DNA from 3 places in the Arthrobacter sp. UYEF36 genome. Region 1 is predicted to be linked to each of the others. Evidence: riboswitches for the same ligand, from Rfam matches in the RefSeq annotation. Region 1 holds a riboswitch; each other region holds the start of a gene.

Evidence for each region. A riboswitch is a leader RNA that binds a small molecule or an ion and turns the genes downstream of it on or off. The one in region 1 is predicted to bind cyclic di-AMP.
Region 2: another riboswitch for cyclic di-AMP. It lies ahead of ABIB29_RS05980 (NlpC/P60 family protein); the one in region 1 lies ahead of ABIB29_RS10070 (M23 family metallopeptidase).
Region 3: another riboswitch for cyclic di-AMP. It lies ahead of ABIB29_RS10440 (aggregation-promoting factor C-terminal-like domain-containing protein); the one in region 1 lies ahead of ABIB29_RS10070 (M23 family metallopeptidase).

Annotation. Positions count from the first base shown of each region.
Region 1 covers NZ_JBEPOX010000005.1:209,481-212,744, forward strand. Annotated here, with positions in the region: gene ABIB29_RS10065 (NlpC/P60 family protein) at 1-192, opposite strand, end outside; cyclic di-AMP (ydaO/yuaA leader) riboswitch at 502-671, opposite strand; gene ABIB29_RS10070 (M23 family metallopeptidase) at 809-1,630, opposite strand; cyclic di-AMP (ydaO/yuaA leader) riboswitch at 1,635-1,843, opposite strand; gene ABIB29_RS10075 (iron-dependent transcriptional repressor DtxR) at 2,013-2,708, opposite strand; gene serC (phosphoserine transaminase) at 2,975-3,264, shown strand, end outside.
Region 2 covers NZ_JBEPOX010000002.1:423,744-427,007, forward strand. Annotated here, with positions in the region: gene ABIB29_RS05975 (dihydrofolate reductase family protein) at 1-529, shown strand, start outside; gene ABIB29_RS05980 (NlpC/P60 family protein) at 587-1,345, opposite strand; cyclic di-AMP (ydaO/yuaA leader) riboswitch at 1,350-1,520, opposite strand; gene ABIB29_RS05985 (hypothetical protein) at 1,724-1,993, shown strand; gene ABIB29_RS05990 (AfsR/SARP family transcriptional regulator) at 1,990-2,499, opposite strand; gene ABIB29_RS05995 (hypothetical protein) at 2,536-2,685, shown strand; gene ABIB29_RS06000 (hypothetical protein) at 3,146-3,264, shown strand, end outside.
Region 3 covers NZ_JBEPOX010000006.1:24,493-27,756, reverse strand. Annotated here, with positions in the region: gene ABIB29_RS10455 (phosphatase PAP2 family protein) at 1-110, shown strand, start outside; gene upp (uracil phosphoribosyltransferase) at 123-758, shown strand; gene ABIB29_RS10445 (VOC family protein) at 856-1,233, shown strand; gene ABIB29_RS10440 (aggregation-promoting factor C-terminal-like domain-containing protein) at 1,269-2,039, opposite strand; cyclic di-AMP (ydaO/yuaA leader) riboswitch at 2,041-2,198, opposite strand; gene ABIB29_RS10435 (sensor histidine kinase) at 2,351-3,264, opposite strand, start outside.

The DNA of each region.
Region 1 (3,264 bases):
CTCGCGCTGAACGTTGGCCTCAGCAGCGTTGGCTGCGATTCCACTGGTCAGGACGAGGCCGGAGGCAGCAGCGATAACTGCGGCCTGGCGACCCATGCCACCGGCGTTGTCGCCGACGGTCTTGGCAATGACGGCCAGCGAGTTGGTCTTGGTGACCTCGGCGCGGTGCCGTGCGTTTGCACGAGTAGTCATTAAGTTCTCTCTTTCGTGATCCTGGGTCCGCGCTTTTTGGGCGCGGGCTGAGGACGCTCCGGCATCTTGGGGGTACGCCGGATCGCCCCGAAATGGGTTACTTAGCGAAGGGTGTACTGCGAAGACGCGCCAAAAGCGGGAACTGCTTGCAGGTGCATGGCCTGCGGGCCGGACTCAGCAGAGATTGAGTCGGCGGTGTGAGATCCGTTCCGGGCGCCGGCAAGGGCAGCACGGAGGTTGGATTTCAGCGGGCTCGTTAGAGCCGCGCAAGCGCGGTTAAGCGCAGCATTGTGGCGTGAAGACACGAAAGTAGCCTCTCCCAATGCCTGCGAGGTGAGCTGTCGGATTCGGATGGGAGTCACCCGGCCGCGCTGCTTCCTGGGAAGCTTTGCGACTTAACCCCAAGGCCTTCTTTCGAAGGCCAAAATTGGTTCCCCCGCCCCTGCCAGACGATGTAATGCGAACGGACCTTGAGCGGTGGCAGAGCTAGGCAATCCACTCAAGAGCGCCAACTTCGGAAAAGTTGGCGTAGGTCAAACGGTACAGCAGTTGGGGCTCAATGTCACATTCAGATCACGGCGTGTCACAAGAATGCGAGAGCGTCCCATCAGCTCGGTTAGAGCCAGCCGGTCGGATCGACGACTTCGCCGTTGATCATGACCTCAAAGTGAAGGTGGCAGCCCGTGGAGGCGCCGGTGGTGCCGCTCATCGCCACAACAGCGCCGCGGGTGACCTGCTGGCCCACCTTGACGCTGGCTGAGGACAAGTGGTTGTAAGTGGTCTCCAGGCCGTTGCCGTGGTCGATCACCACGCGGTTTCCGCCGCCGTGGGGATGCCATCCGGTGAAGGTCACGGTGCCGCTGGCGGCCGCAAGGACCGCGGTGCCGCACTGTACGGAATAGTCCTGGCCGCGGTGGAACTCCCCGGAGCCGCCAGTAATGGGGCTGACGCGGTAGCCGAAGGGCGACGAGGAATTCATTTGAACCAGGGGCGCCCCGAGGCTGCCGGAGGAGGCGGCGCGGGTAATGGAACCAGCGGACTGGGCGCTCAGCAGCTGCTTGAGCTTGCCGTCCGGGTCACCCTGGGTGGTGACGGCGGTGCGGTTGAAGTCAATTTTGGCCTCGGCGGCGGTGACATCCGGCTGGACCGCGGCAGAGACGGATCCGGCGGAGGTCCCGGCGTCGGTGGCCAGGACGGGACCCGTGGCGGGGACGGTGACGGTAAGGACCAGTCCCGTGGCAGCCAGTGCAATGCCGGCCTTTTGGCCGACGCCGCTGGCCGCGGCGAAGTCAGTCACCTGGCGGAACGGGCTGCGGCGGCCCCGGCGCTCATCACGGTGTGCGTCGCGTGGGCGCTCTGCCGTGACGGCGACGGCCGGACGCGGCTCCGGCGCGGGACCGTGCGCACGACGGCGGCCCCTGGTGGTCTGGATGGTCAAGAACGGTTCCTCTCTGGAGAGCCTGCGAAGTTAGCTGTCGGATTCGGGTCAGAGAGATCAAAGACCCGGTCCGCCGTGGCAAGCATCCAGGCACAGAGGCATCAAGGAACTTCCCTGCTGGAGAGTGCTTGCCGCTGACGGACTTCACCCCAAGGCTGTCGAACAGCCGGAAGTGGTTCCCCCGCCCCTGCCAGAAGGTGGTTCTGCGTCTGATCCGCTGGCAGAGCTCGGCTCGGATCAGATAACGCTTTGGTATCGGTACTAGTGATCCACTATAGGGGATTAAGCCGTGCAGTAATAAATCCGTTACCGACCTGTGCACAACTCATGGGTGGTCCCACGAGTTGCCGGTGAGCTGTAGTCAGTTGCCGGTGAGCTGTAGTTAACCGACGGTAACAAAGACGTGGGCGGCCACCTCGGGCGGGAGCTCCAGGGCCCCTTCGATGTCCGGCACGCGCACGGAGATGTACTCCCCCACCCGTTCCAGCGCCACCAAAGCGCCGGGCCGGATGCCGCCCTCATCAAGCTGGACGAGCAGTTCAGGTTCCACCTGGATGGGCTCGGCCAGCCGGTTGATTCTGACCCTGGAATCCGGCCCGTAGCCGGCCATGGCCTCAAGCAGGTTCACAACGCCGTCGGCGTAGGGCTGGGAAGGCAGGCCACCCAGCTCCGCGAGGCCCGGAATCGGGTTGCCGTAGGGCGAAACAGTGGGATGGTTGAGGAGTTCGAAGATCCGCCGCTCCACCCGCTCACTCATGACGTGTTCCCAGCGGCAGGCTTCCTCATGGACGTAAGCCCAATCAAGTCCGATCACGTCAGCCAGCAGCCGCTCGGCCAGACGGTGCTTGCGCATGACTTCGATGGCACGTTTCCGGCCGGTTTCCGTCAGCTCCAGGTGGCGGTCGCCGGACACAACCACCAGCCCGTCGCGTTCCATCCGGCCGATGGTCTGGGAAACGGTGGGGCCGGAGTGGCGCAGCCGTTCGGCGATGCGGGCGCGGAGGGCGACAATGTTTTCTTCTTCAAGTTCCAGAATGGTCCGAAGATACATCTCGGTTGTATCGATCAGATCCGTCATTCAGCTCAGCTCCTCGAGCGCCGTCCTTGCGTGTTTCCCACCGTACCGCGTGCTGCAGGCGCCCTGGTGGGGTCCGCCGTACGTTCGCAGGCCAGCTTAGCCTATTTTGAATTACTCCGGATAATCTCAGTGACCGGACTATGACGGGCTTTTTTGCCTCCCCCGCCGGGCAGTCAGGCAGAATGAAACGCAAGGCTACGCTGCAGCCACGCTGCCGGGCCATCTCCCGAGCCACACTTTTGTACCAGCCGAAAATTGGAGCCACTGTGAGCGACACCAGCATCACGATTCCCGCAAATCTCCTGCCCAAGGACGGCCGGTTCGGCGCCGGACCATCCAAGGTCCGACCGGAGCAGATGGAAGCCCTCGCCGCGGCGTCGCAGCTGCTGGGAACATCCCACCGCCAGGCACCGGTCAAGAACCTCGTCGGGTCGGTCCGGAACGGGCTCAGCCAGTTCTTCCGGGCCCCTGAGGGCTATGAGGTCATCCTGGGCGTCGGCGGGTCGACGGCGTTCTGGGATATTGCCAGCTTCGGCCTGGTGGAAAACAAGGCCCA
Region 2 (3,264 bases), on a different contig from region 1:
GCGGGACCTGAGCTGGCACCGGGTCGATGATGAGCTGCACCGCCACTTCAACGATGAGCTCCGGACCATGGGCGCTTTCCTGGACGGCCGTGTCACCTACGAGCTGATGGCCGACTACTGGCCGACGGCTGACCAGGACCCCTCAAGCACTCCCACAGAGGCCGACTTCGCGGGCATCTGGCGGGACATGCCGAAGATCGTCCACTCCAGGACCCTGGCGTCGGCCGGGTGGAATACCGAGGTGGTCCGCGAGGTCGCCGCCGAGGATGTTGCGAGGCTTAAGGAAGGGCCCGGCGGTGATCTGGCGCTGGGCGGCGCCAATCTGTCCGCGTCTTTCAGGCGGCTCGGGCTGATCGACGAGTATCGGGTGTATGTGCACCCGGTCCTGATCGGACGGGGCACGCCCCTCTTCCAGGAGACGGACGTTGTGACGCCGCTGCGGCTGCTGGAGAGCCGTGCGTTCGGCAACGGTGTGGTGTTGCTGAGGTATGCACCGGAGCCGGACGCCGGGCACGCTGAAGGCCGGTGATCAACTGCCCCCAAGGCAACCGATCGACCGGCCTTCGACGTGCTGTGTGCGGTGCTGCTAGCCGGCGCGGACGAACGTCACGGGACCGGTGGCGGTCAGCCAGGACAGCGGGTGCGTCATGGTGGCGTTGACGCCGTTCATGCCGCCGCTGATGGCCTGGCCGTTGCCGGCGTAGATGGCGACGTGGCCGGACTGGACGATGATGTCGCCGGGCTGGGGATCAGCGACGACCTTGCCGTACTTCATGAACGCCGTCGGGCCGATGTCACCGACCGCGATGCCGGCAGCGTTCAGGGCCTTCTCCACCACGGCGGTGCAGTCCTGCGTGATGCCGATCTGGCCGTACGCGACGGCCAGCAGGGTGGCGTTGACTCCGCCGGCTGCCGGGGCAGCGGCGGGGGCGGGTGCTGCCTGGACCTTGACCGTCGCCTTGGCGGCGGCAGCGGGGGCCGGAGCGGGTGCTGCCGGAGCCGCAGCAGCCGGGGCAGCAGCTGCCGGGGCCTTCGGAGCGGCTACGGGCTTGGGTGCCTCGACCACAGGAGCCGGGGCAGTCTCAACGGCCGGGCGCTCGAACGTGATCTGGACGGCGGAGTCCGCCATGACCGGCGCGGAGACCAGGCCCTGGACGTCAACGGACGACGCCGGCGCGGAGTCTCGCTCGGTCGGTGCATCGGCTGCATTCGCGGCCATGGCGCCGCTGAGCACCATTCCGGAAGCGGCCACGAGAACTGCGGCCTGGCGGCCGATGGTAGCGGCGGCGCGGCTTTTGCTGCGAAGATCGGCGCGTTTGGGCGCACGGGTATTGCTAAAAGTCATTAAAGGAGCCTCTCCCAATGCCTGCGAGGTGAGCTGTCGGATTCGGATGGGAGGCACCCGGCCGCACGCTGGCCCGATCATGCCGGGCCGTGCGGCTTCACCCCAAGACCCCTGGAGAACAGCGGGTCAAAATTGGTTTCCCCGTCTCTGCCGGACGTTGCTGCGAGTTATCCCCAGGCCGCGGCAGAGTTAGGCAATCGGCTGGGGAGAGCCCGTCTCGGAAACAACAGGCACCTAACAACGGTAACGGAATGATTACGGAGTGTCACATCGGCATCGTGGCGGGCTGCGGCGACCGGTGTGCGGCCCGCCCCGCCGGACCCCGGCCGCAGGCATAGGATGATGCCATCACCGTTCCCCCGAAGCGGAGGCCCAAAAATGGACAGTCCCGACCTCATCAGGCACTGTGTCGCCATCTGCCAGCTGAGCAGTCAGCCGCCGGAGGACTTCACTGTCAACACCGAACTGCTGGTGCTGGACAACGGGGAGGTCCACGTGTCCACCTGGGACGCTGAGCCCCGTGACGGCGGCTTCGACGTGCACGTCCTGAACGACCGCGTGGACGCCCTGGGCTTTATGGTGATCACGGATTGGGAATTCTTCGACGAAAAGGCCTTTGCCGTGGTGGAGCGCCGGCCGGGACGCTAGGCCCGATCCGTCTCACTGGCGGGGACCCGGGACACGCCACGGACCCGCTCCAGCAGCCTCGGCGACGGCCGTAATCCCAGCTCGGTCCACAGCAACGAACTGTATTGCCGAAGGTACTCGTGGGCGGCAGCGACATTGCCCTCATCGAGGCAGATGTCGATAAGGACGGCGTGCACGGATTCACGGAGCGGCTCGATGGCCTTGGCCCGCAGCGCCGCATCGATCCCTTCCGGATAGCGGCCCAGGGTTCGCAGCCGGACCGCCAGCGCCTCCAGTGCGTGCAACTGCACCTGGCGAAGGCGTTCCCGCTCTATCAGAAGCCAGTCTTCATCCCACTCCGGCAACAGGTCCCCGGTGAGCGGCGAACTGTTGGTGTCTTCGACCAACAACTCCCCGCCGGGTGCCAGCAGCCTGGCGGCCTGCGCCCGGCACAACTGGAGATCCGTCACCACGCCGTCGCCGAGCGCCAGTTCGCTTCGACCCGCCGAAATGAGGGACCCGTGCACCGAACGGATTCTCCACAGCGCAGTGCGGAGGCTTCCGTGGCCATGATCCGCGCTGGAATCCGCCCACAATTTAGCTATAACCGCCTGCCGGGAGCATTTCACACCGTCCTGGCGGGCAATTGCGAGAAAAGCCAGGACGCGCTGGGCATGAATGGGCAGCTGAAGCTCTTTATGCGCGAGGAATAGGGAAAAACCGTTCAAGAGGAGCAGGCCCGGTTGACCCTCCGATTCCGAATCTGCGACGGAACTTTGACTTACTGCAGACGTCATTTTATTACCCCACGGAGATATGACGCGGAAAGATTCAGGAAACGGCCACGGCATACGCGGCGATCGGCAACATTGCTACGCAGCGTTGACGTCTAGGAAGGAACTTGGGCGGATCATTTCCGCCATGAGAGCCGATTGTTCCGTGATATTACTGCGCCTCTGGCGGAACCCACAAGGGGTGTTTATTCGGGTACGCACCGCAAACGGCAGCCGGCGGGAATGGGTGGTTTCCGGGACTGTCGAACTCGTTATGTTGCTCGAAGCACTTATTACCGAGCTTGAAGATGAGCCCGTAACGGGAATGGAGACAGAAGATTGACGGTGGAAAACACAGAAGTCCCCGAAGCTGAAAACAATATCCCGTAAGGAGGGTGTCATGGACGCACAGTCCGGCTTCACCGGCGAGACTCTGTTCTCTGGCCTGTCATTGGCCGAGCCTCCCGCGACCCCAGCTTTTGCCCAGGCCGCCGCCCCGGAGGCGGTCTTGAACACGCC
Region 3 (3,264 bases), on a different contig from region 1:
TTGACAACGAGGTCCACCTGCGCGACGGTGCCGCCGGGACCAGCGCTCCGGAGGAAAAGGACGACGTCGGGGCCCGCGGTCCGACGGGCGGGCCCCCGGCCGCCGGGTGATAGTTTTGACCCATGCGCACTCTCGTTGTGGACCACCCGCTGGTCGCCCATAAGCTCACCGTTCTGCGGGACAAGAACACCCCGTCCCCGGTCTTCCGCCAGCTCACCGAGGAACTCGTCACGCTGCTGGCGTACGAGGCCACCCGCGACGTCCGCACCGAACCGGTGACCATCGAGACGCCGGTCAGCACCACCATCGGCACCGCTTTCACCAAGCCCACCCCGTTGGTGGTCCCCATCCTCCGGGCCGGACTCGGCATGCTCGAGGGCATGACCAAGCTGGTCCCCACGGCGGAGGTCGGATTCCTGGGCATGGCCCGCGATGAAGAGACCCTTGACATCATCACCTACGCAGAGCGTCTCCCCGAAGACCTCACCGACCGTCAGATCTTCGTCCTGGACCCCATGCTCGCCACCGGCGGCACGCTGCGCGAGGCCATCAAGTTCCTCTTCAAGCGCGGCGCTTCCGACGTCACCTGCATCTGCCTGCTGGCCGCCCCGGAAGGCCTGGCAAAACTCGAAGAAGAACTCGCCGACGCGAACGTGACGATTGTGCTCGCCTCTATCGACGAGAAGCTCAACGAGAAGTCCTACATCGTGCCGGGTCTGGGCGACGCCGGCGACCGCCTCTACGGCGTCGCCGGGTAGTCCAGCCACCCGGCGTCGGACCTGCCCTCGCGGCCGGACCCGCGCGAGGGGGGCCCTAACCTCCCGGAACACACCGCCCGGTACTGGCCTGAGCCCCATGGACTGGAAACTTGAACTTGTCTTTGTTCCGGTGTCCGATGTGGACCGCGCGAAGGATTTCTACGTCAACAAGGTTGGCTTTAAGGCCGACTTCGACGAGCGGCCCATGGAAGGCATCCGATTCGTCCAGCTGACCCCGCCGGGCTCCGGCTGCTCGATCGCCATCGGTGAGGGCCTCTCGGACGCCCCGCCGGGTACCGCCCCCGGCCTTCAGCTCGTGGTCAGCGACATCCAGGGGGCCCACCAGCAGCTCAAGGACAACGGCGTGGACGTCAGTGACGTCGATGTTCAGGACTGGGGGCATTTTGTCCACTTCGCCGACCCTGACGGCAACAGATGGGCGGTGCAGTACCTCCCCAACCGTCCCAACGGCTAAGCGGCTGGTCTGGCTGGTCTGGCTGGACCAGGGGGTTAGTACCAGTTGTTGGCGTAGTGGAAGTTCAGTGCGCCGCACGGTGAGCCGTAGCGATCCTTGACGTACTCCAGTCCCCAGTTGATCTGGGTGCGGTAGTTCGTCCGGTAGTCGGCGCCCGCGCTGGCCATCTTCTCGGCCGGCAGCGACTGGACCACGCCGTAGGCGCCGCTGCTCGGGTTCGTGGCAGTGGTCTCCCAGTCCGATTCCTTGGTCCAGAGCTTCATCAGGCACTGCATCTGGCTCGGTGCCCAGCCATAGGAGCCCAGCTGGCTGGCCGCGTACGCCTGTGCGCCCGCCGGATCATTGACCGCAACGGGGGCGGGTGCGGGCGCAGGGGCAGGTGCCGGGGCGGGTTCCGGAGCCGGGGGTGCCGGGGCCGGGACTGCCGGGGCCGGCGCTTCGGCCGGCGCCACCTCGGCCGCCGGGGCTGCAGCGTCGCCGGTGGGGAGGACGGCCTGGTTCTCGACCCGGACACGTTCAAAATCAAGGTGTGTCAGCGGATCCGCCGTGGCGGCTGCCTGCGTGGAACTGTCCGCGCCGGCGTTGCGGGCGGCCGTCTCGGACGCCTGGCCGGCGGCGCCGGCCCCCACGAGCACCGCGCAGGCGGTAACAACAACGGCCGCCCGGCGGCCGGCCGAGCCGGCGTTGTGGGCAAACCGGGCCAGGGCTGAAGCGGGCTTGGCCGGTTCGGCGCGGTGGCGCGACTGCTGGGAGCCCGTCGTCGGTGCGGCGCCGTCAGGGCGCGTTTGTACCTTGGATTCAGTCATGAGTGCCTCTCAACGCCTGCGGAGTTAGCTGTCGGGTTCGGGTGAGGTCACCCGGCCGCACGGAAACTCACGTGTCGGCTTCACCCCAGGGGTGCGATGTGCAGAAATGCCCGGGAACTCTGGGTCCCCCGCCTCTGCCTGGTCCAGCGGGATCCGGGAGGCGGCAGAGCTTGGCGTGCATCCGGATATGCGGCCTAGTGGTGACCGCACCCTAAAAACCGTACAGGAGTCGTCCGGCTATGTCACATTTCGGTAACAGGAATTCCGACGGCGGCGGGGCGGCTTGCGCGTTGACCGGCGACGGAGGGTCCTCACCCGGCGGGTGGAGCCTCCGGCAGCCGGACGGTGAACTCGGTCCGGCCGGGCCTCGAGACCACACCGACAGTCCCGCCATGGGCCGCGACAATCGACTGCACGATCGACAATCCCAGCCCGCTGGTTCCCTCGGCGGAAGCGCTTGTGCCGGGGGCCGTGGTGGTGGCGACCGCGGCAGCTGCCTCGGGCGACCGCGGCGGGTGCAGCGGACGCCGCGGGAGGGAACCTTTGCCGGCTGCCGGCGTCGTGACGGAAACAGGATTCTTGCGGGACGCGTCCGCGCGCGTGAAGCGTGCAAAGACGCGGTCCACAAACTCGGGGGCGATCCCGGGGCCGTTGTCCGTCACGGTCACCACGGCATATCCGTCCGGGGATCGCTTCACGCCGGTCACCACCGTCGTGCCGGGGCCGGTGTGCTTGCGCGCGTTGGAGAGCAGGTTCGCCAGCACCTGATGCAGCTGGGTCGCGTCACCGCGGATCACCACAGGCTCTTCGGGGAGTTCCAGATGCCAGACCCGGTCCGGGGCCATGACCTTCTCATCGCTGACCGTCTCGATGGCCAACTGGGTGAGGTCCACCTCGCTGAGCCTGAGCGGCTGGCCCTCATCCAGCCGGGCGAGCAGGAGCAGGTCCTCCACCAGGGTGGTCATACGCTCGGACTGGCTCTGCACCCGGGCCAGGGACTTCTGGCCGTCCGGGGTGAAATGCTCGGTCATCCGCATCAGCTCGGTATAGCCGCGGATGGCGGTCAAGGGGGTGCGCAACTCATGCGAGGCATCCGCGACAAACTGGCGGACCTTCATCTCGCTCTTCTGCCGGGCTTCGAGGGCATTGGAGACATTTTCCAGCATCATGTTCAGTGCGTGGCCCACACTGCCCACCTCGGTTCCCGGATGCGCTGCGGACGCCG